Regions from separate parts of the Streptomyces siamensis genome, predicted to be linked through region 2. Evidence: predicted binding sites of a transcription regulator. Region 2 holds the regulator's gene; the other holds the start of a gene.
The links. The regulator HspR, encoded in region 2, represses chaperone genes until heat shock. The targets are predictions, from matches to a motif close to TTGAGNNNNNNNNNCTCAA.

Region 1 (15,490 bases), on a different contig from region 2:
GCGGAGGACACCATGTTGGCCTCCTTGAGCACGCCCGACAGATACGGCCAGACCTCGAAGCGCCGCTTGTGCAGCGGCACCACGCCGTTGTCCAGCCGCGACAGGTCCAGCAGCGTCTCCACGAGCCGCCCCAGCCGCTCCGTCTGCTTCAGGGCCGTACGCATCGTCTCGGGGTCCGCGGCGGAGACGCCGTCCACGACGTTCTCCAGGACGGCGCGCAGACCCGCGATGGGGGTGCGCAGCTCGTGCGAGACATTCGCCACGAGCTCCTTGCGCTGGCGGTCCTGGGCCTCCAGCTCGTCGGCCATGAGATTGATCGTCTCGGCCAGGTCGCCGAGCTCGTCGCGGCGGTTGTCGCTCACCCGGCGCGTGTAGTCGCCGTGCGAGATGTACCGGGCGACCGCGTTCATCTCGTCCAGCGGGGCGGTGAGCGAATGCGCCACGAACTGCGTGATCAGCAGCGTGGCGATCATCGAGAAGACCGTGATGAAGCGCAGCTCGGTCTTGGTGTGCACCGCGATCATCGACAGCCCGGTCGTGATGAACACGGCGACGACGACGAGCGTGCCGAGCTTCGTCTTGATCGAGAAGGGCCGCAGGCCGCCCCAGGGGCTCACGCTCCTGCGCTCTTCGAACTCGTGCCGGCCGAACTCGCGCCGGCCGCCTCCGCGCTCCCCGAGCCCGCTCATCACATCAGCCCCCTCGAAGGTCCCGACGACCCGGCTCAGGGAGTCGGGGTCTCCAGCGCGTAGCCGACACCGTGGACCGTGCGGATCCGCTCGGCGCCGATCTTCCGGCGCAGGGCCTTGATGTGGCTGTCCACGGTGCGGGTCCCGGAAGCGTCCGCCCAGTCCCACACCTCGGCGAGCAGCTGCTCGCGCGAGAGTACCGCGCGCGGGGTGTTCGCCAGGCAGACCAGGAGGTCGAACTCGGTGGGCGTCAGGTGCACGTCCTCCGAACGGACCCGGACCCGGCGCTGCGCGTGGTCGATCTCCAGCTCGCCGAGCCGCAGGATGCCGCTGCGCGGCGTCGACGCCGCGACCACGGCGCGCTCGACCCGCCGCAGCAGGACGTGCACGCGGGCGGCCAGCTCGCGCATCGAGAACGGCTTCGTCATGTAGTCGTCGGCGCCGACGCCGAGCCCGACCAGCATGTCGGTCTCGTCGTCGCGCGCGGTGAGCATCAGCACCGGCACCGGGCGCTGGGCCTGCACGCGGCGGCAGACCTCCAGGCCGTCGAAGCCGGGCAGCATGATGTCGAGGATCAGCAGGTCGGGCTGCCAGGCCTCGGCGGTGTCGACGGCCGCCGGGCCGTCGCCCGCGGTCTGCACCAGGAATCCCTCGGCACGCAGGCGGGCTGCGATGGCGTCGACGATCGTCGGGTCGTCCTCGACCACCAGCACCCGGCGCTGAGCGCCCGGAGTCGCCGCCGTGCCGTTTTGGGAGGTGTGTGTCTGCTCCATCGCCCGCCCCTGAGGTGTGCTTTCCGGAATCCGTGGGGTGATCCCATGACTGCGCTTGACGCTTGAATGATCCGCGTCAGGGAAGCAGAGTACGGGCAGTCACCGTGCCGCGGCTATCCAGGCCTGACCGCGAGATGCACGACGTCCGGAACGCCCCGGGCAACCGGGATCTCTTCGGTACGCACCCGTTGGAACCCGGCATTCCGCAAGGTTCCTTCAAATTCCGGAGAGGGCTGGGCCGACCAGACCGCGAGTACTCCGCCGGGCCTCAACACCCTTGCGCAGCTTGCGAGTCCGGCGTTCGCGTACAGCCCGTCGTTGCTCTCGGTGACCGTCCAGTCGGGTCCGTTGTCGATGTCCAGGCAGAGCGCGTCGTACGTGTCGGATGTCTCATTGACGTAGGCGAGCAGGTCGGCCTCGACGATGTCCGTGCGCGGGTCGGCGAGAGCCGCCGCGGACAACTCGCCCAGGGGGCCGGCCCGGTGCCAGCCGATGACGGCGGGCTCGCGCTCGACGACGGTGATGCGCCCCCAGCGCGGATCGGCGGCGGCGTGTGCGAGCGAGAACCCGACCCCGAGACCCCCGATGAGCACGTCGGGATCCGGGCGCCCGTCCAGGGCGTCGTACGCGGCGTCGACGAGCAGACGCTCCGAGCGGCCGTCGGAAGTGTCCATCAGGAAGCACCCGTTGGCGATGATCTGCAGCAGCGCTCCGTGTCGCCGCAGCACGACCTCGCCGTAGGGGCCCTCGCTGCGGTCGATGACTACAGGAGTGTCGTACGAGGTGGCCATGGACCTCATCCTGGCACTTCCGCCGGGACGGGCCTGCGAATTTTCGGTATCCGGGGCGGTGACCGCGGGGGACGCCCGGCGCCGGACCCGGCGACGGGGAATGCCGTCGCCGGCCTCCGGCGCGACGGCCGGCCGGGGCTGCCCGGGTATTCATCCGAACGTGTCCCGGTGGGGCGCGGGCCGCCCGGTCCGACGGCCCCGGTGGCCGCGCGGGCCGGGACTCCGCACCGGACCCCGCGGACGTGCCGTGGCGGGCCCGCGCGCGGCGACGGTCGTGGCGAGGGGCATGGACAGTGGCGCCCGGGACGCGAAGGGTGGGGCGCGACACAAGGCCGCACCGTGGACCGGAGCACAGCCGTGGAACGCAGCACAGCAGAGCGGGCCGACACCGCGCCTGCCCACCCGGAGGTGGGTGCACCCCTCGGCGACGCGCTCGGCGGCGTGCCCCGCCAGCGCGCCGGCCACGGTGCGGCGTCCACGCCGGTCACGGACCGGGTGCCCGGACGGGACCCGGCGACGGCACCGCCTGCGGCCACGGCAGGGGCCGCAGTCGACGGGGCTGCGGCACGGGTCCCGGCCCGGCGCCTGCGGGAACTGCTGCCCACGCCCGCAGGTACGCCCTTCACCTTCACCTACGCGCTCGTCCTGGCGGCCGTCTCGGTCGCCGCCGGCCACGTGGACCCCTCCCTCGTGCACGCGCTGCACCAGGGCTCCAGTACGGACGTGGCACACCTCGCGGCCCACCCGATGCTCGTGCTGATCGCCAGCGCGCTGTGGATCGCCGGGGGCGTCACCTCCCCGTACGCGATCGGCTTCCTCCTCGTCCTCACCGCGCTGGAGCGGCGGACCGGCGGCCTGCGCGCGGCCGGTGTCTTCCTGCTCGGGCACATGGCCGCCACGCTGGCCACCGAGATGCCCGTCGGTCTCGCGGTCCTGGCCGGCCACCTGCCCGGCAGCTCTCTGCACCGCCTCGACTACGGCATCAGCTTCGGCGTCGCCGCGAGCGTCGGCGCGCTCGCCGGACTGCTGTCCCCGTGGCTGCGCGTGCCGCTCCTGACCGGCTTCGGCGCGATGCTGGTCGGGGACCTGCTCTCCTTCACCGACCCCATGACCGAGTGGGGACACCTGATGGCCCTCGCCGTGGGGATCTCCACGTGGCCCCTGGTGCGGCGCGCGCGGGCGGCGCGGGCGGCACCGTGAGCACCGGAGTCGACCGGCGCCGCCGACCAAGGCCCTCGGCCGATCGCGGACCACGGTCCTCGCCCGGCGCCGACCATCGGCTTCACCAGGCATTCCCCCGGCGAACCGCCGTCGGCGGGCCCCCGGGCCGGGCCCGGAAATGAGCGATCGCTCACAGCGAACGGAACCCGGGGAACAATCGAAGCCAGCCCAGCATTGAGTCGGCATAGCTCAACTTGACTGCCGAAGGGGAGATCATGGCTTCGACGTCCACACCGCTCACCTTGCCCGTGCTGCCGCTCGATGACGAGGTCGTGCTGCCCGGAATGGTGGTTCCGCTGGACCTGAACGACACCGATGTACGCGCCGCGGTGGAGGCCGCCCAGGCCGCCGCCCGTTCGACGCCCGGCAAGCCGCAGGTGCTGCTGGTTCCACGGATCGACGGGACGTACGCGGGCACCGGCGTGCTCGGCACCGTCGAGCAGGTCGGCCGCCTGGCCGACGGCGACCCGGGCGCGCTGATCCGGGGGCGCGGGCGTGTGAAGGTCGGCGCGGGGACGACGGGCCCCGGTGCCGCACTGTGGGTGGAGGGCACCCGGGTCGACGAGACCCTGCCCGAGCCCCTGCCCGGCCGGGTCGCCGACCTGGTCAAGGAATACAAGGCCCTCGCCACCAGCTGGCTGCGCAAGCGCGGTGCCTGGCAGGTGGTGGACCGCGTGCAGCAGATCGACGATGTTTCCGCCCTTGCCGACAATTCCGGTTACTCCCCGTTCCTCTCCATCGAGCAGAAGGTGGAGCTGCTGGAGACCGCCGACCCGGTGGCCCGGCTGAAGCTGGCCACCGAGCAGCTCCGCGAGCACCTCGCCGAGCAGGATGTCGCCGAGTCCATCGCCAAGGACGTGCAGGAGGGCGTCGACAAGCAGCAGCGCGAGTTCCTGCTGCGGCGCCAGCTGGAGGCCGTGCGCAAGGAGCTGCGCGATCTGAAGGGCGAGTCCCCCGAGGACGAGTCCGACGACTACCGTGCCCGCGTCGAGGCCGCCGATCTTCCGGAGAACGTCCGCGAGGCCGCGCTCAAGGAGGTCGAGAAGCTGGAGCGGTCCAGTGACCAGTCGCCCGAGGGCAGCTGGATCAGGACCTGGCTCGACACCGTCCTCGAACTGCCGTGGAACGAGCGGACCGAGGACCAGTACGACATCCAGGGCGCGAAGGCGCTGCTGGACGCCGAGCACGCCGGTCTGGAGGACGTGAAGGAGCGCATCACCGAGTACCTCGCCGTGCGCAAGCGCCGCTCCGAGCGCGGTCTCGGAGTGGTCGGCGGACGTCGCGGCGGTGCCGTGCTCGCCCTCGTCGGCCCGCCCGGCGTCGGCAAGACCTCGCTCGGCGAGTCCGTGGCGCACGCGATGGGCCGCAAGTTCGTCCGCGTCGCCCTCGGCGGTGTCCGGGACGAGGCGGAGATCCGCGGCCACCGGCGTACCTACGTCGGAGCGCTGCCCGGCCGTGTCGTCCGTGCCATCAAGGAGGCCGGGTCCATGAACCCGGTGGTCCTGCTGGACGAGATCGACAAGGTGGGGTCGGACTTCCGCGGCGACCCGGCCGCGGCGCTGCTCGAAGTGCTCGACCCGGCACAGAACCACACGTTCCGCGACCACTACCTGGAGGTCGAACTCGACCTCAGCGACGTGGTGTTCCTGGCCACGGCCAACGTGCTCGAAGCCATCCCGGAGGCCCTGCTCGACCGTATGGAGCTGGTCCGCCTCGACGGCTACACCGAGGACGAGAAGGTCGTCATCGCCCGGGACCACCTGCTCCCGCGTCAGCTGGAGCGGGCCGGTCTCAAGCCGGACGAGGTCACCCTCGACGAGGGTGCGCTGCGCAAGCTGGCCGGCGAGTACACGCGGGAAGCGGGCGTGCGCAACATGGAGCGGGCCGTCGCGCGACTGCTGCGCAAGGTCGCGGCCCAGCACGAACTGGGTGAGCGCGAGCTGCCGTTCACGGTGACCGAGGCGGACCTGCGCGGTCTCATCGGACGGCCGCACCACGTGCCCGAGTCCGCCCAGGACCCGGCCGAGCGCCGCACCGCGGTGCCCGGTGTGGCGACCGGTCTGGCCGTCACGGGCGCCGGCGGCGACGTGCTCTTCGTGGAGGCGTCGCTCGCCGACCCGGAGACGGGCGCGGCCGGGCTGACCCTGACCGGTCAGCTGGGCGACGTGATGAAGGAGTCGGCGCAGATCGCGCTGTCCTTCCTGCGCAGCCACGGCGCCGAGCTGGAGCTGCCGGTCGGCGACCTGAAGGACCGGGGTGTGCACATCCACTTCCCGGCGGGCGCGGTCCCCAAGGACGGGCCGAGCGCGGGCGTCACCATGACGACGGCGCTGGCGTCCCTCCTGTCGGGCCGTCTGGTCCGCACGGACGTGGCGATGACCGGTGAGGTCTCCCTGACCGGTCGGGTGCTGCCGATCGGCGGCGTGAAGCAGAAGCTGCTCGCCGCGCACCGGGCGGGTGTCACCACGGTGATCATCCCGAAGCGCAACGAGGCCGACCTGGACGACGTCCCGGCCGAGGTCCTGGAGAAGCTCGACGTCCACGCCGTCACGGACGTCCGCCAGGTCCTCGAACTGGCCCTCGCCCCGGCGACGAACGGCGCGAGCCCGCGGGTACCGCTCGCGGCATGACCCCGGAGGCACCGGTGGTGGCGTGACGGCCGCCGCCGGTGCGTCCGGTACGGGAAGGCCCGGGTCCGTGAGGGAGCCCGGGCCTTCCCCATGTCCGCCCGCGGTGTCAGCCGTTGGCGAGTGCCTGCACCCGGTCGAGGGCTCCGTTGAACTTGTCGTGGTCGCCCACCGTCGGTCCGGACGACGTGTACTGCCACATCGTGTAGTAGGACCAGCCGGCCGGCAGGGTGCCCGGGGCGGAGGCGTAGCGCGCGATCCACAGCGGGTTGGCCGCGGCGAAGCCGCCGTAGTTGCCCGTGCAGTCGACCCACCAGCTGGTGGCCGTGTAGATCACGGCGTCCCGGCCGGTGCGGGCCTTGTACTGGGCGAGGAAGCTGCTGATCCAGCTGACCATCGCGCTCTGCGTCTTGCCGTAGCAGGCGGCGCCGTACGGGTTCCACTCGATGTCGAGGACACCGGGGAGCGTCTTGCCGTCACGGGACCAGCCGCCGCCGTGGTCGACGAAATAGTTGGCCTGTGTGGCGCCGGTCGTCGTGTCGGGCGTCGCGAAGTGGTACGCGCCGCGGATCATGCCGATGTTGTACGAGCCGTTGTACTGCTGGGCGAAGTACGGGTTCGTGTAGTACGTCCCCTCGGTCGCCTTGGTGTAGGCCCACTTGACCCCGCTGTTCCACAGGGTCGACCAGGCGACGTTGCCCTGGTGGCCGGAGACGTCGACGCCTTCGGTCTGGGTGGCGTCGCCGCTGTTGGGGGTGCCGCCCTGGCCGTCGTGCGCGACGACACCCATGCCCATACGGGCGGTGCCCCGCGCCGGGGTGTCGGCGGCGGACGACGGGAGCGTGCTGAGCGAGGAGAACGCGGCGAGCAGGATTCCTACCGCGAGCAGACGCAGGCGGTGGGCCGTTCCGGATCTGTGCACGGGCATGTGCGTGCCTCCGAAGGGCTCGGTGGAGCTCGGTGGGGGGAGTGCGCGGGCATGCGCGCCGCCGTGGCACTGGGGAGTACAGGTCTTCGTCGACCTGGAATGGCGTGCGCATGCCAGTAAGTGCCTGGTAAAGAAGCTACGCACGTAGAGCGCGGCGTGGGAAGAGGGGTCGGAGGCTGCCGTTGGTCTACGCCTGCGAAATACTGACGGAGCTGCGGCAATGGCGAGTTCTGGCGGAAACTTTCAGGATCGGGAAACCGGGTCAGGGGTGCTGACGTGCACGACAACGGAAACGGCGGCGGGCAGCGTGTCGAATCCGCGGCGTCGGGAAGTGGTGTGGACCAGGAATTCCCGGCACTGGAACGCGAGTTGACGGTGTTCCTGCGGCGCGCCCGCGCGTCCTCCGGCGAGATGGCCCGGGAGGTCCATCCCGACCTGGAGTCCTCGGCGTACGGGCTGCTGTTCCGGCTGGAGGAGTGCGGCCGGCAGCGCGCCACGGAACTCGCGGCGTACATCGGCGTCGGCAAGGCCACGATGTCGCGGCAGCTCCGGGCCCTCGAAGACCTCGGCCTGGTCGGCCGCGAGCCGGATCCCGCCGACGGCCGCGCATGGCTCGTCCACCTCACCGACGAGGGGCGGGAACGCTTCCGCAAGGTCCGCGAGGCCCGCCGGGCGCGCTACGTGCGCCAGCTCGCGGACTGGGACCCCCGCGAGGTCGCCGAACTCGCCCGTCTGCTGCACCAGCTGAACACGGGCATGGAACAGCGCTAAGGGGCGCCGTCGGGGTCGGCCCGGACCTCCCCGCCGGGCCTCGTACCCCGCCCACGTCCCTGCCGGGCCCCGCACCCCACGTCCTCGCCGGGCCCCGCACCCCGCCCGCGTCCCTGCCGGGCCCCGCACCCCACGTCCTCGCCGGGCCCGCACCCCGCCCGCGTCCCCGCCGGGCCCCGCTCACAGCTCCACGTACACGACCGTCGCGTCGTCGTGCGTCTTGCTCCGGCGCAGATGCACCCGCTCCTCCGCGTCCGCGGCCTCCAGGGCCCGTACGCGGTCGACGAGGGCCTGCGCGCCCTCCTTCCGCACGAGGGCGAGCAGTTCGGACCAGCCGCCCGCGCGGAACTTCTCCGTCCAGCGGGTGGCGCCGTCCGTGAGCGCGGCCAGGGCGCGGACCGAGTCCCGCGGCAGTGTCCCCGTCACCGCGCGGGAGGCCACCGAAGGATCCGCCGCCGCCGTGAAGAAGCCGCCCTCCTTGTTGCGCACGGTCGCGTCGGCGACGGCGTCCGTGGCGAGAGAGGCGCGCGGCAGGCGGGCCAGCCGGTCGTCCAGCAGCGCCGTCACCTCGCCGGTGGTGGACTCCACCAGCAGGGCCGAGTCCGACAGGACCAGGTACTCCACTTCGGTCGCGGACCAGCGGGCGAGGACCACGGTTGCCTGGGGCGTGCGCGGGTGAGAAAGGTCACATGTGCCGGCATGGGTCTCGGCCACCCTCCGAATGGCACGCGACAGGATCTCAGTCAGGGTCAAATCCCTGAGCGAAACGGACAGTTCGGTCAGGGCGCCGCCGAGCCGGGCGGAGAACCAGGAGACGGAATGCAGACAGCCGTAATCCCCCTGTGGAGGTGTCACCCCGTCGAGGACGACCAGTGAACCCCCTTGTCCCGAGGCGGGAAGTCCGATCGATGCGAAGTCCTCATTGGGGCGGCCCGGGTCGCCCGGCTCCGAGACGAGTTCAGTGCGCATCCAGCCAGTCTGCACGAGCCCTTCACAAGGCCCACGAAAGGGCGACATCGGTCGCCGAACACCTGCGGACCAGCAGCTCAGGCGCCGGGTTTGGCATGGAATGATCGACTCCGGGAATGCGTGGCGGCGAATACTGCCAAAGGGCGTCGCCGACGTCCAACCGGCCCGCCGTACGGGGCGTCGGCGGGTGCCCGAGGAACTTGCCCGCCAACTCCCGTCCGGGGTTCACTCCTTCGAGTGGCGGGTCAGATGATGCGGGACCACTGCCCACCGGCACTGGGAGGGTCGGGGCCGTACCGGGCGGACGCCGCAGTTGACGGGAAGTCACCCGGGCCCATGGGTTAACGAGTCAGGAATGCGAGCACCGGTGCAGAAGACGCGGCCGAGGCGCACAGGCAAGCAGACGGCCACCGGGCCCTCCGGGCCCTCGGGCCCATTGGCAGGGGCCGCCACCGGCGACGGCGCCGACTCGGCGGGCCGGGGGAGGCGCGCCCACGTACGCAACCGGCTGATCGTCGCCGTGGCGGTCGTCGCGGCTGCCATCGCCGGCGCGGGAGCCCCGACCGTGCTCGCCGCCTCCGAGCAACTGAACGACTCCCAGAACCTCGTGACGCTCGCCCAGCGGACCCAGCAGGCGCTGACCCTCGCGCACTCGCTGGCCGACGAGCGCGACGAGGTCACCTCCTACGTCGCCGCGGGCCGGCCGAAGGACAAGGCACCCTCGGAGCAGCGCAGCGCCCGGGTCGACCGGCAGGTCGAGGAGCTGCGGGCGGACGAGGACGCCCCGGCGACCCTCCTGAAGGACCTCGACGGCATCTCCGCCCTGCGCAGGTCCGCGCTCACCGGCAAGAGCACCGCCCTCGAAGCGCACCAGGCGTACTCCGCCGCCATCACCGAACTCCACGCCCTCGCCGAGGACCTGGCGGACCAGCTGCCGCCCCGCGCGGGCTCCGGCGCGCACGCCCTCGCCGAACTCGACTCCGCGGTCCAGCAGTCCGCCGCCGCCCGGGGCCTGCTCCTCGCCGCCCTCGGTGTCCCGCGCTCCACGCAGACGGTCATCGATCCGGCCACCGGTCTGCCGACCACGACCAGAAGTTCGTCGGCCGCCGACACCAAGCAGCGGGACGCGCTGAGCGCGGCGGCCCAGCAGGCCCGCCTCCGCTCGGACGCGGCCCTCGCGGACTTCCGGGAGACGGCGCCCAAGAGCGCCAAGACGTCCTACGACTCCACGGTCACCGGACCCGACGTCGGCACCGCCGACCGGTACCTCGCGCGCCTGACCGATCAGCCGACGCTCTCCGGCGCCGAACTCGACACGTCCGTGAAGAAGCTGGACGCCGCGCTGTCCGCCCGTATCGAGCTGATGCGCGGCGCGGAGGCCTCCCTCAACGAGCACCGCACCGAGGACCTCGAACAGCTGCGTGACGACGACGTCACCGCGCTGGAGATCCGTATCGCCCTGATCGGCACGCTGCTGCTCGTCGCGGTCGGCGTCTCGATGGCCATGGCCCGCTCGCTCACCCGCCCGCTGGCCGTGCTGCGTCTGGGCTCCGCCCGGCTCGCCGCCGACCCCGGCACCGAAGAGCCGGTCAAGTTCACCGGCCGCAACGACGAGTTCGCCCAGGTGGTCCGTTCCGTCAACGCGCTGCACGCGCACGCGGCCGGACTCCACGAGCGGCTCGCCACCCTCGAGGGCGACCGCAAGCACCTCATCGGCCAGCGCCAGCTGATGGCCGACGAACGCGACCGGCTGCGCGGTGAACTCGCCGAGGCCGCCACCCACCTGGAGCAGGTGCGCGGCACCATCCACGGCACCTTCGTCAACCTCGCGCTGCGCACGCTCGGCCTCGTCGAGCGTCAACTCGGCGTCATCGAGGGCCTGGAGGACCGCGAGCAGGACCCGGACCGTCTCGCCACGCTCTTCAAGCTGGACCACTTCGCCACCGTCATGCGGCGGCACAGCGAGAACCTGCTGGTCCTCGCGGGCGCCGAGCACGTCCAGCACCACGCCGGCCCGGTCCCGCTCGTCGACGTCGTCCGTGCCGCGGTCAGCGAGATCGAGCGCTACGAGCGTGTCCGGATCGCCGCGCTGCCGCCGCACGCGCACATCGCCGGTTTCGCCGCCGACGACATGAGCCACCTGCTGGCCGAACTCCTGGAGAACGCGACGTCGTTCACGCCGCCCGACCTCCCCGTCGAGGTCTCCGGCTGGCTCCTGGAGAGCGGCGAGGTGATGCTCTCCGTGCAGGACGAGGGCATCGGCATGACGTCGGAGCGGATGACCCAGCTCAACGACCGCCTCGCCGCCTTCGACCCCGAGGACACGTACGACCAGGAGAGCGGCGAGGGCCTCGGCCTCGGCCTGTACGTGGTGGCGCGGCTCGCGCACCGGCACGGTGTGCGGGTGCAGCTGCGCGAGCAGAAGCAGGGCGGCGTCGCCGCCGTGGTCGTCCTCCCGAAGGCACTGCTCGCCGCCGCGCCCTCCGCGGCCGTCCCGACGACCGCGCGGCACGTCGGGGGCGCGCCCTCGGTGACCCTCCCCGGAGCGGACGCCGAGGCCAACTCCAACGTCCTGCGCGGGCGTGCGGCGCTCACCGCGGCGGACCCCGCCGGGGACGAGGACCCGCTGATCGCCGCGGCCCAGGCGGCCGTCCGCGAGGCCGGCACCGAAACCCGGCCCGAGGACACCGATCAGCTCCAGGGCACCGACCGGCCGCAGGACATCGACCGGCCGCAGGACGCCGGCCTGTCGCAGGACACCGGCCGGCCGCAGGACGTCGTCGCTCCGGAGCCGGAGCGGACGCCGGAGCAGGCGCCCGAGGCGCCGGCCGCCGCCGAGCCGCACCGCGTGCCCGGACCCCGGCGCGAGGCCGAGCCCCGGACCGCGCCCGAGGCGGACTTCGCGGACACGTCGGCACCCGAGACCACGATGGAGCTCCTGCTCCCGTTCCCCCCGGCCGAACCGACGGCGCCGGAACCGGCCACGTCCGGACCGGCCGCGCCCGGACCGGCCGTGTCCGGGACCGGAGCACCCGAGACCGCGGCCCCCGCGCCGGAGCGCGGCCCGGTGGCCCCCGCGTCGGAGCGCGGCCCGGTGGCACCCGAGCCGGAGTCCGGGCCGGTGTCCGAGCCCCGGGCGGAGACCTCCCGGACCACGGGAGCGGCTCCCCGGTTCTCCGGCCCCGCCGCCGGCAGCGCCCAGGACGCGGACGGAACCGCCCAGGCGGCCCCCGACCCGTACGCCATAGGCCCGGACACCCATGAGCGGGTGCCGGACGAGACTCCGCGGATCACCGACAAGGGCCTGCCCAAGCGGACGCCGAAGATCTCCGCGCCCGCCCCGGCCCCGCGCCCGCGCACCGGCGGTGTGGACGCGGAGGCACTGCGGCGCAGGCTCGGCGGCTTCCACCGGGGTGCCGTCGAGGGCCGCCGCGACGTGGAGGCGGAGATCGCCGAACGCACCACGGAGACCAACGCGCCGCAGACGCTCAACGCGCGAGACGCAGAAGCATCGGGGGGCACCGTCGAGGAGGCAAGCAGTTGACCGCGTCCAGTACCTTCGGCCTGAGCAGTGAGGCCCGCAATCTGCACTGGCTGCTGACGAACCTCGTCGAGGAGGTGCCGGGACTCCTGTCGGTCGCGGTCGTCTCCTCCGACGGGCTGCTGCTGCTCTCCTCAGACCCCGGCAGGAACGCCGAGGCCCGGACGGCGGACACGGAGCGCCCCAGCGGCCCCAAGGGATCCTCCGCGGACCTCGCCACCATCGTCTCCGGCATCGGCAGCCTCACCATCGGCGCCGCCAAGCTGATGGACGCCGGTGGGGTGAAGCAGACGATGGTCGCGATGGACGAGGGCAGCGTCTTCGTCATGTCGATCAGCGACGGTTCGCTGCTCGGGGTGCACGGTTCGCCGGACTGCGACATGAGCGTGGTGGCGTACCACATGGCGCTCTTCGTCGGCCGTGCCGGACATGTGCTGACCCCCGAACTGCGCAGTGAGCTCCGAAAATCCCTTGAGTCCGACTCGATGGGGAGTACCCGATGAGTACGTCGAGCAGTACGTCCGCCGCGGCTCGGCTCCCGGTGCGCGGCGGCGATCGCAAGCCCGCCCGCGTACGGCCCTATTCGCTCACGGGCGGCCGGACCCGCTTCGGGCACGTCCTGCTCGTCGAGACGTTCGTGGCGGCGCTGGAAGCTCCCGAGGAGCGCAAGGAACTCACCGACGGCCGGCCCGCGTACCGGGTGATGCCCGAGATGCGCGCCATCGTCGAACTCTGCCGCCGGATGCGGACGGTGGCCGAGATCGCCGCCCTCCTCAGGATGCCGCTCGGCGTGGTCCGGGTCCTCCTGAGCGACCTGGCGGACCAGGGAAAGATCCGCGTGTACGGAACAGGTCACGGCCCGGGACAGCCGGACCGCGCTCTGCTGGAAAGGGTGCTGAGTGGACTCCGTCGTCTCTGACGCCGCCCCTGGCGTCGCCCCTCTCCTCGACGAAGAGGAGAATCTGCAGGCCTGGCAGACGGACCGCACCCGCGCCCCGATCGCCACCAAGATCGTCGTCGCGGGCGGCTTCGGCGTGGGCAAGACCACGCTGGTCACCGCGGTCTCCGAGATCCAGCCCCTCCAGACGGAGGCGCTGATGACACAGGCCAGTGAGGAAACCGACGACCTCACCGGTACGCCGGACAAACTGACCACCACCGTGGCCATGGACTTCGGCCGCATCACGCTCGACGACGACCTGGTGCTCTACCTGTTCGGTACGCCGGGTCAGCAGCGGTTCTGGTTCATGTGGGACGACCTGGTGCGCGGCGCGATCGGCGCGGTGGTCCTCGCCGACACCCGCCGCCTGTCGGACTGCTTCCCCGCACTGGACTACTTCGAGAGCTGCGGACTGCCGTACGTCGTCGCCGTCAACCACTTCGACGGCAGCGAGCGGTTCGAGCCCGAGGACGTGCGCGAGGCCCTCACAGTGCCTCCGCACATACCTGTCATGATCATGGACGCGCGTCGCCGGATCTCGGTCGTGGAGACCCTGCTGGCCCTGGTCGGCCACGCGCTCGAAGTAAGCCCCGAATAGGGACGCCTAGGTCCTAGGAGAAACAAGCCGCATGCGGAAGATACTCGTCGTCGGAGCCGGTCAGTCCGGACTCCAGCTCGCCCTCGGCCTCCAGTCGCACGGGTACGAGGTCACCCTGATGTCGAACCGGACGGCGGACGAGATCCGTACCGGCCGTGTCATGTCGACGCAGTGCATGTTCGACACGGCCCTGCAGCACGAGCGCGATCTCCAGCTGAACTTCTGGGAGTCCCAGGCCCCGAAGATCGAAGGGCTCGGCGTCTCGGTCGCCGCCCCCGGCTCCTTCGACCCGGGCCCCTCGCAGCGCGCGATCGACTGGGTGGGCAAGCTCGACGGGTACGCCCAGTCGGTCGACCAGCGGGTCAAGATGGCCGGCTGGATGGAGACGTTCGCCCAGCGCGGCGGCCAGCTGGTCATCCACGGCGCCGCGGTCTCCGACCTCGACTACTTCTCCCGCACCTACGACCTGGTGCTGGTCTCGGCCGGCAAGGGCGAGCTGGTGTCGATGTTCGGCCGCGACGCCTCCCGCTCCCCGTTCAGCGAGCCGCAGCGCGCCCTCGCCGTCGCCTACGTCCACGGCCTGGGCCCGCGCCCCGAGCACCCGGACTTCGACGCGGTCCGCTGCAACCTGGTCCCGGGCGTCGGCGAGCTCTTCGTGATGCCGACCCTGACCACCTCGGGCCGCGCCGACATCCTCTTCTGGGAGGGCATACCCGGTGGCCCGCTCGACGTCTTCAACGGCGTCAAGGACCCCGCCGAGCACCTCTCCCTGACCCTGGAACTCATGGAGCGGTTCACGCCCTGGGAGTACGCGCGGGCCACCAAGGTCGAACTGACCGACGCGAACGCCACGCTGTCCGGGCGCTACGCCCCGACCGTCCGCAACCCGATCGGCCGGCTGCCCGGCGGCGGCCTGGTGCTCGGCGTCGCCGACGTGGTCGTGGCGAACGACCCGATCACCGGCCAGGGCTCCAACTCGGCCTCCAAGTGCGCGGCCGCGTACCTCGCCTCGATCGTCGAACAGGGCGACAAGCCCTTCGACGAGGAGTGGATGCAGGCCACCTTCGACCGCTACTGGGACACCGCCCAGCACGTCACGAAGTGGACCAACGCGATGCTGGGCGTCCCGCCGGAGCACGTCCTGAACCTGATCGGCGCGGCCGGCCAGCTCCAGCCCGTGGCGGACCGTTTCGCCAACGGCTTCGACAACCCGGCCGACTTCGAGAACTTCTTCTTCGAGCCGGAGAAGGCGGAGGCGTACGTGGCGTCGGTCGCCGGGGCGTGACATCCGCCTGACCGGCGCCCCGGCCGTTCGCTGCCGGTTGCCCCCGGACGGCCGACAGACGGCCGGCGTCACCCGTCACGTACGAGACCCAGGGCCCCCGGACACCACGTCCGGGGGCCCTGAGTCTTGATCACGTCATGCGAGGTTGACGGTCAGGGAGCCGTTCGCGGGCTTCTTGATCGGGATGTTGCCGACCTTGTACGTATTCGTGTCGCCGTCGTCGTCGACGCAGACAACCTTGGCGGTGCCGGTCGTGCCGCCCTTCGGAATGCCTCCGAGACTGACGCTGTACTTCTCGACCTTGGCCTCGCCGGGCGGTTCGTCCGAGTCGGCGGTCCCCTTCTTGGGGGTTATCGT
Region 2 (15,490 bases):
GGGCGGTGCGGCTCGCTGTTCGCCGGGTTCGTGCTGGCCTCCGCCGCCGTGCTGGTGCACTCCGAGCGGGAGGCGGGCCCCGGGATCGCTGCCGGGTTCGCGCTCACGGCGCTGGCGACCGCCGACGCCGTCCTCGTCCTCGTCTCGCGGCGAAGGGCCGGACGTCCGCTGCTGCGCCCGGGACCCGACCACCTCGGCCACCGGCTGCGCCGGCTGGGGCTGACTCCGCAGGGGTGCCTGGTCGTCCTCGGTGCCGCGGCCTTCGCGGCGGTGCTCGTGGGCCTGCTGATCGACCTGGGCTGGGCGGGCGCGGACGCCGCCTGGTGGGTGGCCGGAGCCGCCGCGGCCGTCGTCGCCGGGTTCGCCCTGCGGCCCGTGCGTGATCCGCGCGGCGCGCGGGAGAGGCGCATGGCGCGCGGCACGCGGGAGACACGTATGGCACGGCAGACCCGCCGGGTGCGGCCGGCCCGCCCGGACCGTGTGCCCTCGCGACCCTCGGTCCCCTCTCCCGGGGGCCCCACGAGCGCCGGACGGGATGAGAATCCGTACGCCCGTGTCTGACGGAGGCCATGCCACCGGCCCGCTACCGTACGGAGAAACCACAGGTCAGGGCTCTCCTGCGTGTAGGGAAGAGATAAGAGTTGAGTGTCCTCGACTCAGCTCTGTTGACCCAGACGCGAGGGTCATGCACACTTGAGTCCGTTCCACTCAAGTCATTGCTGGAGGAATCGAAATGGCACGTGCGGTCGGCATCGACCTGGGCACGACTAACTCCGTCGTCAGCGTTCTGGAGGGCGGCGAGCCCACCGTCATCACCAACGCCGAGGGTGCCAGGACCACGCCGTCCGTCGTCGCCTTCGCGAAGAACGGTGAGGTGCTCGTCGGCGAGGTCGCCAAGCGCCAGGCGGTCACGAACGTGGACCGGACCATCCGCTCCGTGAAGCGTCACATGGGCACGGACTGGAAGATCAACCTGGACGGGAAGGACTTCAACCCCCAGCAGATCTCCGCCTTCATCCTGCAGAAGCTGAAGCGCGACGCGGAGGCCTACCTGGGCGAGAAGGTCACCGACGCGGTCATCACCGTCCCGGCGTACTTCAACGACTCGGAGCGTCAGGCCACCAAGGAGGCCGGCGAGATCGCGGGCCTGAACGTCCTGCGCATCGTCAACGAGCCCACGGCCGCCGCCCTGGCGTACGGCCTGGACAAGGACGACCAGACCATTCTCGTCTTCGACCTCGGTGGCGGCACCTTCGACGTGTCCCTCCTGGAGATCGGTGACGGCGTCGTCGAGGTGAAGGCCACCAACGGTGACAACCACCTCGGTGGTGACGACTGGGACCAGCGTGTCGTCGACTACCTGGTCAAGCAGTTCCAGTCCGGTCACGGCGTGGACCTGTCCAAGGACAAGATGGCCCTCCAGCGCCTCCGCGAGGCGGCCGAGAAGGCCAAGATCGAGCTGTCCTCGTCCACCGAGACCTCGATCAACCTGCCCTACATCACGGCGTCCGCCGAGGGCCCGCTGCACCTGGACGAGAAGCTCACGCGCGCCCAGTTCCAGCAGCTGACGGCCGACCTGCTGGAGCGCTGCAAGACGCCGTTCCACAACGTCATCAAGGACGCCGGCATCCAGCTGTCCGAGATCGACCACGTCGTTCTCGTCGGCGGCTCCACCCGCATGCCCGCCGTCGCCGAGCTCGTCAAGGAGCTGACCGGCGGCAACGAGGCCAACAAGGGTGTGAACCCGGACGAGGTCGTCGCCATCGGCGCCGCCCTCCAGGCCGGTGTCCTCAAGGGTGAGGTCAAGGACGTCCTGCTCCTCGACGTGACCCCGCTGTCCCTCGGTATCGAGACCAAGGGCGGCATCATGACCAAGCTCATCGAGCGCAACACCACGATCCCGACGAAGCGCTCCGAGATCTTCACGACGGCCGAGGACAACCAGCCGTCCGTGCAGATCCAGGTCTACCAGGGCGAGCGCGAGATCGCGGCGTACAACAAGAAGCTCGGGATGTTCGAGCTGACCGGTCTGCCGCCGGCGCCGCGCGGCGTCCCGCAGATCGAGGTCGCCTTCGACATCGACGCCAACGGCATCATGCACGTGACCGCGAAGGACCTCGGCACGGGCAAGGAGCAGAAGATGACCGTCACCGGCGGCTCCTCGCTGCCGAAGGACGAGGTCGACCGCATGCGCCAGGAGGCCGAGAAGTACGCGGAGGAGGACCACGCCCGCCGCGAGGCCGCCGAGACCCGCAACCAGGGCGAGCAGCTCGTCTACCAGACGGAGAAGTTCCTCAAGGACAACGAGGACAAGGTCCCCGGTGACGTCAAGACCGAGGTCGAGGCGTCCGTCGAGGAGCTGAAGGCCGCGCTCAAGGGCGAGGACACCGCCGAGATCCGCACGGCCACCGAGAAGGTCGCCGCCGTCTCGCAGAAGCTGGGCCAGGCCATGTACGCCGACGCCCAGGCCGCGCAGGCCGCCGGCGGCGCCGAGGGTGCCCCGGGTGCCGAGCAGGCCAAGGCCGACGACGACGTCGTCGACGCCGAGATCGTCGACGAGGACCGTAAGGACGGTGCCGCGTGACGGAGGAGACCCCGGGTTTCGACGAGAAGCCTGACGTCCCCTCCGGCGCCACCCCTGACGACGCCGAGTCGAAGGCCGCCCCCGAAGAGGGGGCGGCCCCGGCCGGGGACGCGGCAGCAGCCGATCTGACGGCGGGCCTGACGGCCCAGCTGGACCAGGTGCGCACGGCGCTCGGTGAGCGCACGGTGGACCTCCAGCGGCTGCAGGCCGAGTACCAGAACTACCGCCGCCGGGTCGAGCGCGACCGGATCGCGGTCAAGGAGATCGCCATCGCGAACCTCCTGACCGAGCTCCTGCCCGTGCTCGACGACATCGGCCGCGCGCGGGAACACGGCGAACTGGTCGGCGGCTTCAAGTCGGTGGCCGAGTCGCTGGAGACCGTCGCGGCGAAGATGGGGCTCCAGCAGTTCGGCAAGGAGGGCGAGCCCTTCGACCCGACGATCCACGAGGCCCTGATGCACTCGTACGCGCCGGACGTCACGGAGACGACGTGCGTGGCGATTCTGCAGCCGGGGTATCGCATCGGCGAGCGCACCATCCGCCCCGCGCGGGTGGCCGTCGCCGAACCCCAGCCGGGGGCCCAGACGGTCAAGGCGGACTCGTCGGAATCCGCGGAGACCGCCGACGACAAGGAGAACGGTGGCCCGGACGAGGGCTGACGTTGAACGCATGAGGAAGGAGGGACGTCGAGGATGAGCACCAAGGACTTCATCGAGAAGGACTTCTACAAGGTCCTCGGCGTCCCCAAGGACGCCACCGAGGCCGAGATCAAGAAGGCGTACCGGAAGCTCGCCCGCGAGTTCCACCCGGACGCCAACAAGGGCAACGCCAAGGCCGAGGAGCGCTTCAAGGAGATCTCCGAGGCCAACGACGTGCTCGGCGACCCCAAGAAGCGCAAGGAGTACGACGAGGCACGCGCCCTCTTCGGCAACGGCGGCTTCCGGCCGGGTCCCGGCGCCGGTGGCGGCTCCTTCAACTTCGACCTGGGCGACCTCTTCGGAGGCGGCGCCCAGGGCGGAGGCGCAGGGGGCTTCGGCGGCGGCATCGGCGACGTCTTCGGGGGCCTGTTCAACCGCGGTGGCGCCACCACCGGCACCCGTACGCAGCCCCGGCGCGGCCAGGACATCGACACCGAGGTCACGCTGAGCTTCACGGAGGCCGTGGACGGCGCGACCGTACCGCTGCGCATGACCTCGCAGTCGCCCTGCAAGGCCTGCTCGGGCACCGGCGACAAGAACGGCACGCCGCGCGTGTGCCCGACCTGTGTCGGCACCGGCCAGGTGGCGCGGGGTTCGGGCGGCGGGTTCTCGCTCACCGACCCCTGCCCGGACTGCAAGGGCCGCGGCCTGATCGCGGAGCACGCCTGTCTGGTGTGCAACGGATCGGGGCGCGCCAAGTCCTCCCGGACCATGCAGGTCCGTATCCCGGCCGGAGTCAGTGACAGCCAGCGGATCCGGCTGCGCGGCAAGGGCGCTCCCGGCGAACGGGGCGGCCCGGCGGGTGACCTGTACGTCACCGTCCACGTCGACGCCCACCCGGTCTTCGGCCGCAAGGACGACAACCTCACCGTCACCGTGCCCGTCACCTTCGCGGAGGCTGCACTCGGCGGAGAGGTCCGCGTCCCGACGCTCGGCGGACCGCCGGTCACCCTCAAGCTGCCCCCGGGCACGCCCAACGGCCGCACCATGCGCGCCCGCGGCAAGGGCGCGGTCCGCAAGGACGGCACCCGGGGCGACCTCCTGGTGACCGTCGAGGTGACGGTCCCCACCGACCTCTCGGGCAAGGCGCGTGACGCCCTGGAGGCGTATCGCGAGGCGACCGCGGGTGAGGACCCGCGGGCGGAGCTGTTCCAGGCCGCGAAGGGAGCATGAAAGAGATGGACGGTCGTCGACGCAACCCGTACGAAATGACCGAGGAGACTCCGGTCTACGTCATCTCGGTGGCGGCCCAGCTCTCCGGACTGCACCCGCAAACACTTCGCCAGTACGACCGCCTCGGCCTGGTCTCGCCCGACCGCACCGCGGGGCGGGGCCGGCGCTACTCGGCCCGCGACATCGAACTGCTGCGCACCGTGCAGCAGTTGTCGCAGGACGAGGGCATCAACCTGGCCGGCATCAAGCGCATCATCGAACTGGAGAACCAGGTCGCCGCACTCCAGTCCCGCGTCGCCGAGCTCCAGTCGGCCCTGGACGGCGCGGCCACGGCGATGCAGCAGCGCGAAGCGGCCGTCCACGCCTCCTACCGCCGTGACCTGGTCCCCTATCAGGAGGTCCAGCAGACGAGCGCACTGGTGGTGTGGCGCCCCAAGCGCCAGCCCGAGTAGGACGAGCACCGTGAAGGGGCCCGGAGGTCGAACCTCCGGGCCCCTTCACGTCGTTCCCGCCGGGGCGCGGCGGCGGTGCGGTGCCCGGCCGCCCGGTCGTCCGTCTTCTTCGGTGTGCCCGTGAATGCCGTGTTCACAGTGAACTGCCGTTTGTGGGCCGGATATGGCAATTCATCGCGGCGGCGGCGTTTTGCGCCCGCAGAAGTGAACGGACCGCCCGGTGTGGCGGGTGCGGGGGTGAAGGGGCCGCGGACGCCGTCTCCCCGGTCGGTTCCACGTGTCCCTCCGGGCGGTTCCGGACCGCCCGGGGCGGGTGGATTTCCGGCCGATCAGCGCCCCTGACCACGGCAGTTGGCGGTGCGGACGTGGATGACAGAAGGTGAAGCAGAGGGGATTGGTGGAAGAGGGGGCGTACCCTCTTCCCATCGTGTTCACTTGGGGAACACAGAACGCCGTTGCCATCTCGTTAAGTGGTTACTCCTTGACGCTGAGGTGATCGCCGCGTTGGCTTTCAGCCACCTGGGTCGCAATGCTGCAACCTCGCCCGGAAGGCACCTGATGTGAACACTCGTAACACCCGTCTGCGTCGTACCGTCATATCCCTGGCCTCGTCCGCCATGGCCGTCTCGCTCGCAGGCTGCGGCGTCGTGGACGGAATCGGCGGCGACGGAACCAAGGCCAGCCCCTCGAAGGGCGACGACATCACGGTGGGCCTGCTCCTCCCCGAGAAGGAGAACAGCCGTTACGAGAGGTTCGACTACCCGATCATCAAGGAGACGGTGGAGAAGCTCACCAGCAACAAGGGCACGGTGGCCTACGCCAACGCCCAGCAGGACGCGGCCAAGCAGAACGACCAGCTCCAGCAGATGGTCGACGACAAGGTCGACGTGATCCTCGTGGACGCGGTGGACTCCAAGGCCATCGCCGCCGGTGTGAAGAAGGCCAAGGACGCGGGCATCCCCGTCATCGCCTACGACCGGCTCGCGCAGGGCCCCATCGACGCGTACATCTCCTTCGACAACGAACTCGTCGGCGAGGTCCAGGGCAAGGCGCTGCTCCAGGCGGTCCAGGACGAGAGCGGCAGCGCCACCTCGAAGAAGATCATCATGATGAACGGGTCGCCCACCGACCCGAACGCCGCGCAGTTCAAGGCGGGCGCCCTGTCCGAGCTCAAGGACAAGGTTGTCATCGCCAAGACGTACGACACCACGGACTGGAACCCGGTCAACGCCAAGGCCAACATGGAGAAGGCCATCACGGCCGTCGGCCTCGACAACATCGCGGGTGTCTACTCGGCCAACGACGGCCTCGCGGGCGCCGTCATCGACGTCCTGAAGACCGCCGGCGTCAGCAAGGTCCCGCCGGTCACCGGCCAGGACGCCGAGCTCAACGCGGTGCAGCGCATCGTCAAGGGCGACCAGTACATGAGCGTCTACAAGTCGTACCCGCAGGAGGCCAGCGCCGCCGCCGAGATGGCCGTGGCGAAGGTCCAGGGCCGGTCGATCGAGTTCGACGCGCTCACCCGCGACAAGGTCGACAGCCCGACGAACAAGGGCATCCCGGCCCAGCTCGTGCCGGTCGTCGACCTCACCAAGGACAACCTCGACGACACGGTGATCCAGGACGGCATCTACACCGTCAAGCAGATCTGCACGGCCGCGTACAAGGCGGCGTGCAACTCCGTCGGCCTCAAGTAGGGCGACGGCTGAACCGATCCGGGCCCGTGGGTGTCTCACAGGGGGGCCGCAGGCCGTGGTGCCGTCGTGGACCCGGCGCCGTGCGGCCGTCCCGCCGTCGTCCCGCTGGAGGCACCCCGTGGCCATGATCGGCCTGTTCTGGATCACCGAGGAGAGCGTGCACCTGGGCGCCGAGCCCGAGGGGCACGCGCGCGGTGTGCGGCTCACGGCCGAAGGGATCCAGGCCGTGGGCACGGACCAGCAGGCCTTCTGGCCGTGGCCGCAGGTGCGCGGTGTCGCCGTGCACCACGCCCCGGTGCGGTCCAGCACGCGCTGGCTGGTGAACAGCGTGGCCGACACGGTCATCGACCTGGCGACGGGCGGCGTCGACACCCCGCCCGCCTTCGAGGTCCACGTCCGCACGGCCACGGGGACGGCCGAGCTGACCGTGTACGGCGCGGCCGTCGGCGGCTACGTCCAGTCCGAGTACGAGCTCTCCGTCGACCTGCTGGAGCGGCTCGTGGACGGCACGGTGGACGTGGACCGGCTGCTGGAGTGGGGACGCACGGACAGCGCCGGAGCGACGCCCTGGCGCCCCGCCCGGGAGGCCCTGCTCAGGAGCTGGGCCTCCGGCTGACCGCGGCCCGCCGGGCGTCCCGCCCATGGGCCCCCGGCGCGCAGCCGAAGGCCCGGCGGAAGACCTCGATGAAGGCGCTCGCCGACGAGGGAGCGCAGCGGTGCGCCACGGGCTCGCGAGCGGCTTCACTGGTCATCCGGCCGGCGCCATGTCCCTGCGCACCGCCCTGCTCCCGCTGATCGTCCTGCCTGCCGTCGGCTGCCTCTTCCCGCGCCGCCCGCGAGAGTCGGCCGTGGCCGGACCGTGACGACCGGCACCGCCCGCGGACCGTCGTGTTCAAGCCACCCGTGCACGTCACGCCGGGTGCGGCGATGAACCCGGTGATCCGTGCGTGCAGCGTGAACCCCCTTGCAAAGACCGCGGCTTCGGCCATGTGCGGACCGCTGCCGAAGTTCCCGTGCGTCCGCGTGCGGCTGCGGACTCCACCACCGACAGCTTGTTGCAGGGGCCGGTGGCTGAGGTGGGGACGTTCCGTCATCAAGGCGGGCGAAAAGGCGTGTGCGGACGGTACAGCCGTGTTGCGATGCCGGTCCGCTCCGCGCATAGTTGCGCTGCGGAAGGCGCGAAGGCGGCCTGCCGCAGAAGGGGCTGGAGCCAGGGGTGGGAGATGGCCGGGCACGGGACGGACATGCATCCGCACGGCGCTGACCGACTGTGCGAGGCCGGCGACCGGGTGTACTCCCGGGCTGTGCGGCGCGGGCGTGTGCCCCGTGAGGACGCGGAGGCGGTGCCCTGCCTCCTGGAGCTTGCGCTGCTGCACCCCGACCCCGACGACATGGGCTGGCTGGTGCCGACCTCGCCGCAGGAGGTCATGACCCGGTTGCTGCGCGGGGTCTACGAGGAGGTCAGCGCGAGCCAGGCGCGCGTCGGCGAAGCGGTGTCCGCCTTCGAGTGGTACGCGGGGCTCGGCGGACGCGTCCAGGCCCCGGCCGAGGGTGTCGCGATCCGCGTCCTCGACGGACTGCCGCGCATCCGGGCCGCCATGGACAAGGCGACCGAGGAGTGCACGAGCGAGGTCCTGACGGTGCAGCCCGGCGGCATCCGGCGCGAGGACGAGCTGTCGGAGGGCCTGCACCGGGCGCTGGAGATGCGCCGCCGGGGCGTGCGGATGCGCGACCTGTACACGCATGTCGCCCGGCACGGCCAGGGCCTGCTCAACTACATGGAGCTGATGGGTGATTCGGCGGAGGCCCGCACGCTCGACGAGGTAGTCGAGCGGCTGATCCTCTTCGACCGCAGGGTCGCCTTCATCCCGGCGAACCCGGACCGTACGATCGCGCTGGAGCTGCGTCACCCGGCGCTGGTGGACTACCTGGTGACCGTGTTCGAGCGGTTGTGGCGGCTGGCGATCCCGCTGGCCTCGCCGCTGCCCTCGACGGGCATCGAGGGCATCACCCACCGGGAACGCTCGATCGCGGCTTTGCTGGCGGAGGGCCACCAGGACGCGGTGGTCGCCGAGCGGCTGGGCATCAGCGTGCGGACCTGCCGGGCGCACATCGCCCGGCTCTCGGAGACCCTGGGCGCGGCCAGCCGCACCCAGCTCGGCGTCCGCATCGCCCAGGCCGGCCTGGAGGGCCCACCGCGCTCTGAGGAGCTCCAGACGGTCACTGCCCCTGGCCTTTCTGCTCCAGAATCCCCGACTGCCCGATGAGGTAGCCGAGTTGGGCCCGGCTCTCGCTGCCGAGGAAGGCCGCGAGCTTGGCGATGTGGACGCGGGCGGTGCGGACGTTCATGCCGAGGCGGTCGGCGACGACGGCGTCGGTGTGCCCTTCGACGAGCAGGCTCGCGATGGCGCGTTGGCGGGGCGTGACGCCGTCCAGGGAGGGCTGCGGGGCGGCTTTGGGGTACATGGGGGTGGCCAGGCGCCAGAGCCGCTCGAAGGCCGTGACGAAGAACCTGACCAGGGCGGGGTTGCGGACCTCCAGCGCCAGTGTGCGGTCCTTGCTGGCCGGTATGAACGCCACGGTGCGGTCGACGATGAGGAGCCGCTCGGTGACTTCGTCCAGAGTGCGGGCCTCCGCGTCCCCCTTCAGCACCTCGTATCGGGCGATCACGGTCGGCGAGTGGCGGAGGGTGTGCTGGTAGAGCGTGCGTATGCGGCCCCCGCGATCGAGCAGGGCCTGGTCGCGGCCGAGGGACGCGCCTTGGGCCGCGGCGCCCCTGCCGGTGTGGGGCTGAATGGCGAGGAGTTCCTGCTGGGCGTCGGCCATCGTTTGGGAGATGGACCGGTTGATCTGTTCGAGACCGCTGAGAACGCTGAGCGTCGGCGATTCCCCCGTGGCCGTCTGCGGACTGCCGATCCGCATGAGCGGCTCGAACGCCTCAGCCAGCCGCACTTCTCGCCGGCGCTGGTGCGCGATGGCGTCGGTCGTCGCACGCAGCAGCCGGGGCAGCACGACAGCCGGTGGCACAGGGTGCAGGGACGTCCGGTCCTCGATCTCCGGCTGGAGCAGGCCGAGGTCGATCACGCAGGGAACCAGGGCGGTCTCCTGCAGGGTGACATGGCCCTCCCGCAGGGCGCGGGTGTACAACTCCAGGCCCGCCCGGCACAGTTCTTCGGATGCGTGCTCGTGTGCCGTGGCGGTCACCTGCGGCTCCGGTTCCCCGGTACTCAATGATCCTGGTCCAGGATCCCCGACTGCGCTATGAGGTAGCCGAGTTGGGCGCGGCTGCCGCTGCCGAGGGCGGTGGCCAGCTTGGCTATGTGGGCACGGCAGGTGCGGACGTTCATGCCCAGGCGGCGCGCGATGGCCTCGTCGACGTGGCCCTCCACCAGGAGTTTGGCGATGGAGTGCTGGATCTCCGTGATGCCGTCGGAGGCGGTTTCGTAGGGGGCGCCGGTGGACAGCGGGACAGCGCGGCCCCACATGAACTCGAAGACCTTGATCAGGTAGCGGACGAGGCCGGGGTGGCGGAGCTCCAGGGCGACCTTCTGGTCGTCGCGCGTGGGGATGAAGGCCACGGTCTCGTCGCAGATGATGAGGCGCTCGACCAGTTCGTCGATGGTGCGGTGCTCCACCTTGCCGTTGGAGAGCTGGCTGACGTAGGCCAGCTTCTCCGGGCTGTAGCGGGCCGTGTGCTGATACAGCGTCCGGATCCGCACACCACGTTCGATCAGGGGCCTGTCACGTTCCAGCCCCTGGATGAGGTTGCGTTCGGGGCGGGGGCCGCTGGGCTGGACCGTGAGCATCTCGACCTGGCACTGGGCGGTGGCCAGGTCGAGCGCCGCGTTGATCCGGTCGTTGCCCTCCAGCACGGTGATCGAGTGTGTGGTCGCCGTGGCCTGGGCACTGAGCGCCATGAACGGCTCGAAAGCATCGGCCAGTTCGATCGACAAGCGCCGGGCTTCGGTGATCTCGTGCTCTATGGGGTTGAGACGCTGGGCCAGGGCGATGGACGGTGGTACGGGACGCAACCAGTTGGCGTCGTCGGGATCGGGGTGCAGCAGCGCGAACTCCATCAGGCAGGGAGCGGACTCCACGTCTGCGCGAGCGATGCGTCCCGTGCGCAGAGCATTCGCGTAGAAACGGCTTCCGTCCTCGCACAGCTGGGTCACCGCATGGGGATGTATCCCTCTAGTCCCATTTGTTGCCAAATCTCCACCCCCCAGGGTCCTGAACGTGCAGGAACATGATGCATCGATTGTGTGGCCATGACGTGCCCGAATGAGCCATCGTCGTATTCGACGGGGGAAGAGGGGACCTTCAAGTGAGGACGAAGCCGACTATGCGTAACAAAATGCTTCGCTCGGCGCTTGTCGCCGCCTTCTCCGCCGTCATGGCCCTCGGGGTGCTGAGCGGTCTCTCCGACGCGAGGGGCGACGCCAGGGCCGACAGTGTCTGGCCGGCGGCAGTCGCGACGCACGTGGTTGCCGGTGACAGCGTCTGGCCGATTGCTCCGGCCGGCAAAGACGACAGCGTCTGGGCCTGACATGACCACACCTCCCGACGACCGCTCGTTCCGCCGCGAAATGGCCACGGCCTACCGCTCCGGCTGGCACTTCATCGACCTGGTCACCGCCATCCCCCACAGTGGTGACTCGCTGATGGTGACCGTGTTCGGAGAGCCCGTGGTGGTCACGCGGGACGAGGACGAGGACGTACGGGCGTACCGCTGTCTGCGACGGCCTCGGGGGGCGCCGCAGCCGGTGCGGTGCGCCATCCGATACGGAATGATCTTTGTGAACCTCGACCAGCGCGACCACCGGCTGGCCGGACCGGACGAGCCGGACGTACAGACCATTGCAGCCACCCCCCGCAGTGCCTGACGCGATTCCCCCGTCGTAGTAGATCGCTCAGGTACTTCCCCCCGCAGCGGCGTCACCGTGACCTGAACACGGTGACGCCGCTGCAGTTTTACGCGAAATTTCCTGGTATCGGCGGTTACGACAGAGGCCGAAATCAGCCGCGCCCCATCGCCGAGGTGAGTGTGATCTCGATGACCACCCGTGACGGGTTGGGCGACGGGGTGCGCCCGTAGCGCTCCGCGTACCGGCGTTCCGCCTCCGCGATGCGCGCCGGCTCCACCGACACCGTGGCCCGGCCCTCCAGTGTGGCCCAGCGGCGACCGTCCACCTGGCAGACCGCGACGCGTGCCCCGTCCGCCCCCGCCGCGAGCACGTGCCGCACCTTGGCGCTGGATTTGTTGGCGATCACCCGAGCGAGACCGGCGTCGGGGTCGTATGTCACTCCGACGGGCACCACGTGCGGTCCGCCGTCGGGCCGGAGCGTGGTGAGCGTGCACAGGTGCCGTTCGCGCCAGAAGCTGAGGTAGGCGGCGTCGGGCTGCCGCGGGTCCACCGGATACGAAGCCATGAGACCCGAATCTACTTCCCCGGCGGGGCCCGCTCCGCTTCCGGTGTCATTCTTGAGTGGAATAGACTCAACTTTGTGTACGCTGGACGGGTCAGGTAGACGGTCGGGAAGACCAGGAGGAGAAAGCGAACGTGGACGCCGAGCTGACCAACAGGAGCCGGGACGCGATCAACGCGGCGACCAGCCGTGCCGTGTCCGAGGGGCACCCGGACCTCACCCCCGCCCACCTGCTGCTCGCTCTGCTGGAGGGGCAGGACAACGAGAACATCATCGATCTGCTGGCCGCCGTCGACGCGGACCAGCCCTCCGTCCGCTCCGGCACCGAACGCGTCCTCGCGGGCCTGCCCAGCGTGACCGGGTCCACCGTCGCTCCGCCGCAGCCCAACCGTGAGCTGCTCGCCGTCATCGCCGACGCCGCCGAGCGTGCGAAGGAGCTCGGGGACGAGTTCCTCTCCACCGAGCACCTGCTGATCGGCATCGCCGCGAAGGGCGGCTCGACCGGCGACGTACTCTCCCGGCAGGGCGCCAGTGCCAAGAAGCTCCTAGAGGCGTTCCAGAAGACCAGGGGAGGGCGCCGGGTGACGACTCCGGATCCCGAGGGCCAGTACAAGGCGCTCGAAAAGTTCGGTACCGACTTCACCGCCGCGGCGCGCGAAGGGAAGCTCGACCCGGTCATCGGCCGGGACCAGGAGATCCGCCGCGTCGTGCAGGTGCTGTCCCGCCGCACCAAGAACAACCCGGTCCTCATCGGTGAGCCCGGCGTCGGCAAGACCGCCGTCGTCGAGGGACTCGCCCAGCGGATCGTCAAGGGCGACGTCCCCGAGTCGCTCAAGGACAAGCGGCTCGTCGCGCTCGACCTCGGCGCCATGGTCGCGGGCGCGAAGTACCGCGGCGAGTTCGAGGAGCGGCTGAAGACGGTCCTCGCCGAGATCAAGGACTCCGACGGGCAGATCATCACCTTCATCGACGAGCTGCACACGGTCGTCGGCGCGGGCGCCGGAGGCGACTCCGCGATGGACGCGGGCAACATGCTCAAGCCGATGCTCGCGCGCGGTGAGCTGCGCATGGTCGGCGCGACCACCCTCGACGAGTACCGCGAGCGGATCGAGAAGGACCCCGCGCTGGAGCGCAGGTTCCAGCAGGTGCTGGTCGCCGAGCCGACCGTCGAGGACACCATCGCGATCCTGCGCGGCCTGAAGGGCCGGTACGAGGCCCATCACAAGGTCCAGATCGCCGACAGCGCGCTGGTCGCCGCCGCGACCCTCTCCGACCGGTACATCACCTCCCGCTTCCTGCCCGACAAGGCCATCGACCTCGTCGACGAGTCCGCCTCCCGGCTCCGCATGGAGATCGACTCCTCGCCCGTCGAGATCGACGAACTCCAGCGTGCCGTGGACCGGCTCCGCATGGAGGAGCTGGCGATCGGCAAGGAGACCGACGCCGCCAGCAAGGAGCGCCTGGAGAAGCTGCGCCGCGACCTCGCCGACAAGGAGGAGGAGCTGCGCGGTCTGACCGCTCGCTGGGAGAAGGAGAAGCAGTCCCTCAACCGCGTCGGTGAGCTGAAGGAGAGGCTGGACGACCTGCGCGGCCAGGCCGAGCGCGCCCAGCGCGACGGCGACTTCGACACCGCGTCCAAGGTGCTCTACGGCGAGATCCCGGCCCTGGAGCGGGACCTGGAGGAGGCGTCCGAGGCGGAGGAGGAGGCCGCCAAGGACACCATGGTCAAGGAGGAGGTCGGCCCCGACGACATCGCCGACGTCGTGGGTTCCTGGACCGGTATCCCCGCCGGACGGCTCCTGGAGGGCGAGACGCAGAAGCTGCTGCGCATGGAGGAGGAGCTGGGGCGCCGGCTCATCGGCCAGACGGAGGCCGTGCGGGCCGTGTCGGACGCCGTGCGCCGTACCCGTGCGGGCATCGCCGACCCGGACCGCCCGACCGGTTCGTTCCTCTTCCTCGGCCCGACGGGTGTCGGCAAGACCGAACTGGCCAAGGCCCTCGCCGACTTCCTCTTCGACGACGAGCGGGCCATGGTCCGCATCGACATGAGCGAGTACGGCGAGAAGCACAGCGTCGCCCGGCTCGTCGGCGCCCCGCCCGGCTACGTGGGGTACGAGGAGGGCGGCCAGCTCACCGAGGCCGTGCGCCGGCGCCCGTACAGCGTCGTGCTGCTCGACGAGGTCGAGAAGGCGCACCCGGAGGTCTTCGACGTCCTCCTCCAGGTGCTGGACGACGGACGGCTGACGGACGGCCAGGGACGCACGGTCGACTTCCGCAACACCATCCTGATCCTCACCTCGAACCTGGGCAGCCAGTTCCTGGTCGAGCCGACGACGTCCGAGGAGGAGAAGAAGCAGCAGGTGCTGGAGACCGTGCGGGTCTCCTTCAAGCCGGAGTTCCTGAACCGGCTCGACGACCTGGTGGTGTTCGCCGCCCTCGACAAGGAGGAGCTCAAGCGCATCGCCGGGCTCCAGATCGATCGGCTCGCCAAGCGGCTGGCCGACCGCCGGCTCGGCCTGGAGGTCACCGAGGCTGCCCTGGCCTGGCTGGCCGACGAGGGCAACGACCCGGCGTACGGCGCGCGCCCGCTGCGCCGTCTCGTCCAGACCGCCATCGGGGACCGGCTCGCCCGGGAGATCCTCGCGGGCGAGGTCAAGGACGGCGACACGGTCCGCGTGGACCAGTTCGGCGAGGGTCTGATCGTGGGACCGGCGACCGGCAAGACCCTGTGACCCTTCCGGAGGCCCGGGACGAGTGGGCCTGCGGGCGTACGAGGGCGGTGTCCCCGTCCTCGTACGCGATGCCCGCCGCGCCCCGCTCCCCCTGTTCCTGACGGGGACATGTCGGCTCGGGGCGGGGCCGTGTCCGGATCTTGTCAGCCACCGGCTGAAGGACCGGCCAGGGGTTGCCACTCCCCGCCCCGGATGGGAGAGGATGACAGCATCCGTACGAAGGGAAATACACGGTGAGCATCGACCCGTCCTCGATTCCGAACTTCGGGGGCCAGCCCGAGCCGCAGCCCCAAGGGCCGGCGGGCCCCGTGGTCCCGGATCAGGACCTCGTGAAGCAGCTCCTGGACCAGATGGAGCTGAAGTATGTCGTCGACGAAGAGGGTGACCTCGCGGCGCCGTGGGAGCAGTTCCGTACGTACTTCATGTTCCGCGGCGAGGGTGACCAGCAGGTCTTCTCGGTGCGGACGTTCTACGACCGGCCGCACCAGATCGACGAGAAGCCCGCGCTGCTGGAGTCCATCGACGACTGGAACCGCCGCACGCTGTGGCCCAAGGTCTACAGCCACACCCACGACGACGGCACCGTCCGCCTGATCGGCGAGGCGCAGATGCTGGTCGGCACCGGCGTCAGCCTGGAGCACTTCGTGTCCTCCACGGTGAGCTGGGTGCGCGCCGCCATCGAGTTCGACAAGTGGCTCGTCGAGCAGCTCGGCCTGGAGCAGGAGAT

Region 1: the regulator HspR is predicted to act here: its motif matches at 3,649-3,667, upstream of lon (endopeptidase La).

The regions. Positions count from the first base shown of each region.
Region 1 is NZ_BAABKB010000013.1:172,690-188,179, reverse strand. It holds gene ABEB03_RS19560 (HAMP domain-containing sensor histidine kinase) at 1-689, opposite strand, end outside; gene ABEB03_RS19555 (response regulator transcription factor) at 725-1,462, opposite strand; gene ABEB03_RS19550 (spermine/spermidine synthase domain-containing protein) at 1,576-2,253, opposite strand; gene ABEB03_RS19545 (rhomboid-like protein) at 2,611-3,453, shown strand; gene lon (endopeptidase La) at 3,690-6,104, shown strand; gene ABEB03_RS19535 (lysozyme) at 6,211-7,029, opposite strand; gene ABEB03_RS19530 (MarR family winged helix-turn-helix transcriptional regulator) at 7,306-7,800, shown strand; gene ABEB03_RS19525 (protein phosphatase 2C domain-containing protein) at 7,981-8,769, opposite strand; gene ABEB03_RS19520 (sensor histidine kinase) at 9,125-12,313, shown strand; gene ABEB03_RS19515 (roadblock/LC7 domain-containing protein) at 12,310-12,813, shown strand; gene ABEB03_RS19510 (DUF742 domain-containing protein) at 12,810-13,229, shown strand; gene ABEB03_RS19505 (GTP-binding protein) at 13,210-13,848, shown strand; gene ABEB03_RS19500 (styrene monooxygenase/indole monooxygenase family protein) at 13,880-15,133, shown strand; gene ABEB03_RS19495 (hypothetical protein) at 15,269-15,490, opposite strand, start outside.
Region 2 is NZ_BAABKB010000001.1:254,802-270,291, reverse strand. It holds gene ABEB03_RS01155 (MraY family glycosyltransferase) at 1-561, shown strand, start outside; gene dnaK (molecular chaperone DnaK) at 734-2,584, shown strand; gene grpE (nucleotide exchange factor GrpE) at 2,581-3,243, shown strand; gene dnaJ (molecular chaperone DnaJ) at 3,277-4,455, shown strand; gene ABEB03_RS01135 (heat shock protein transcriptional repressor HspR) at 4,461-4,907, shown strand; gene ABEB03_RS01130 (sugar ABC transporter substrate-binding protein) at 5,468-6,604, shown strand; gene ABEB03_RS01125 (hypothetical protein) at 6,729-7,220, shown strand; gene ABEB03_RS01120 (hypothetical protein) at 7,321-7,467, shown strand; gene ABEB03_RS01115 (helix-turn-helix transcriptional regulator) at 7,828-8,871, shown strand; gene ABEB03_RS01110 (helix-turn-helix transcriptional regulator) at 8,825-9,808, opposite strand; gene ABEB03_RS01105 (helix-turn-helix transcriptional regulator) at 9,832-10,815, opposite strand; gene ABEB03_RS01100 (hypothetical protein) at 11,152-11,487, shown strand; gene ABEB03_RS01095 (pyridoxamine 5'-phosphate oxidase family protein) at 11,621-12,034, opposite strand; gene clpB (ATP-dependent chaperone ClpB) at 12,166-14,763, shown strand; gene ABEB03_RS01085 (YbjN domain-containing protein) at 14,997-15,490, shown strand, end outside.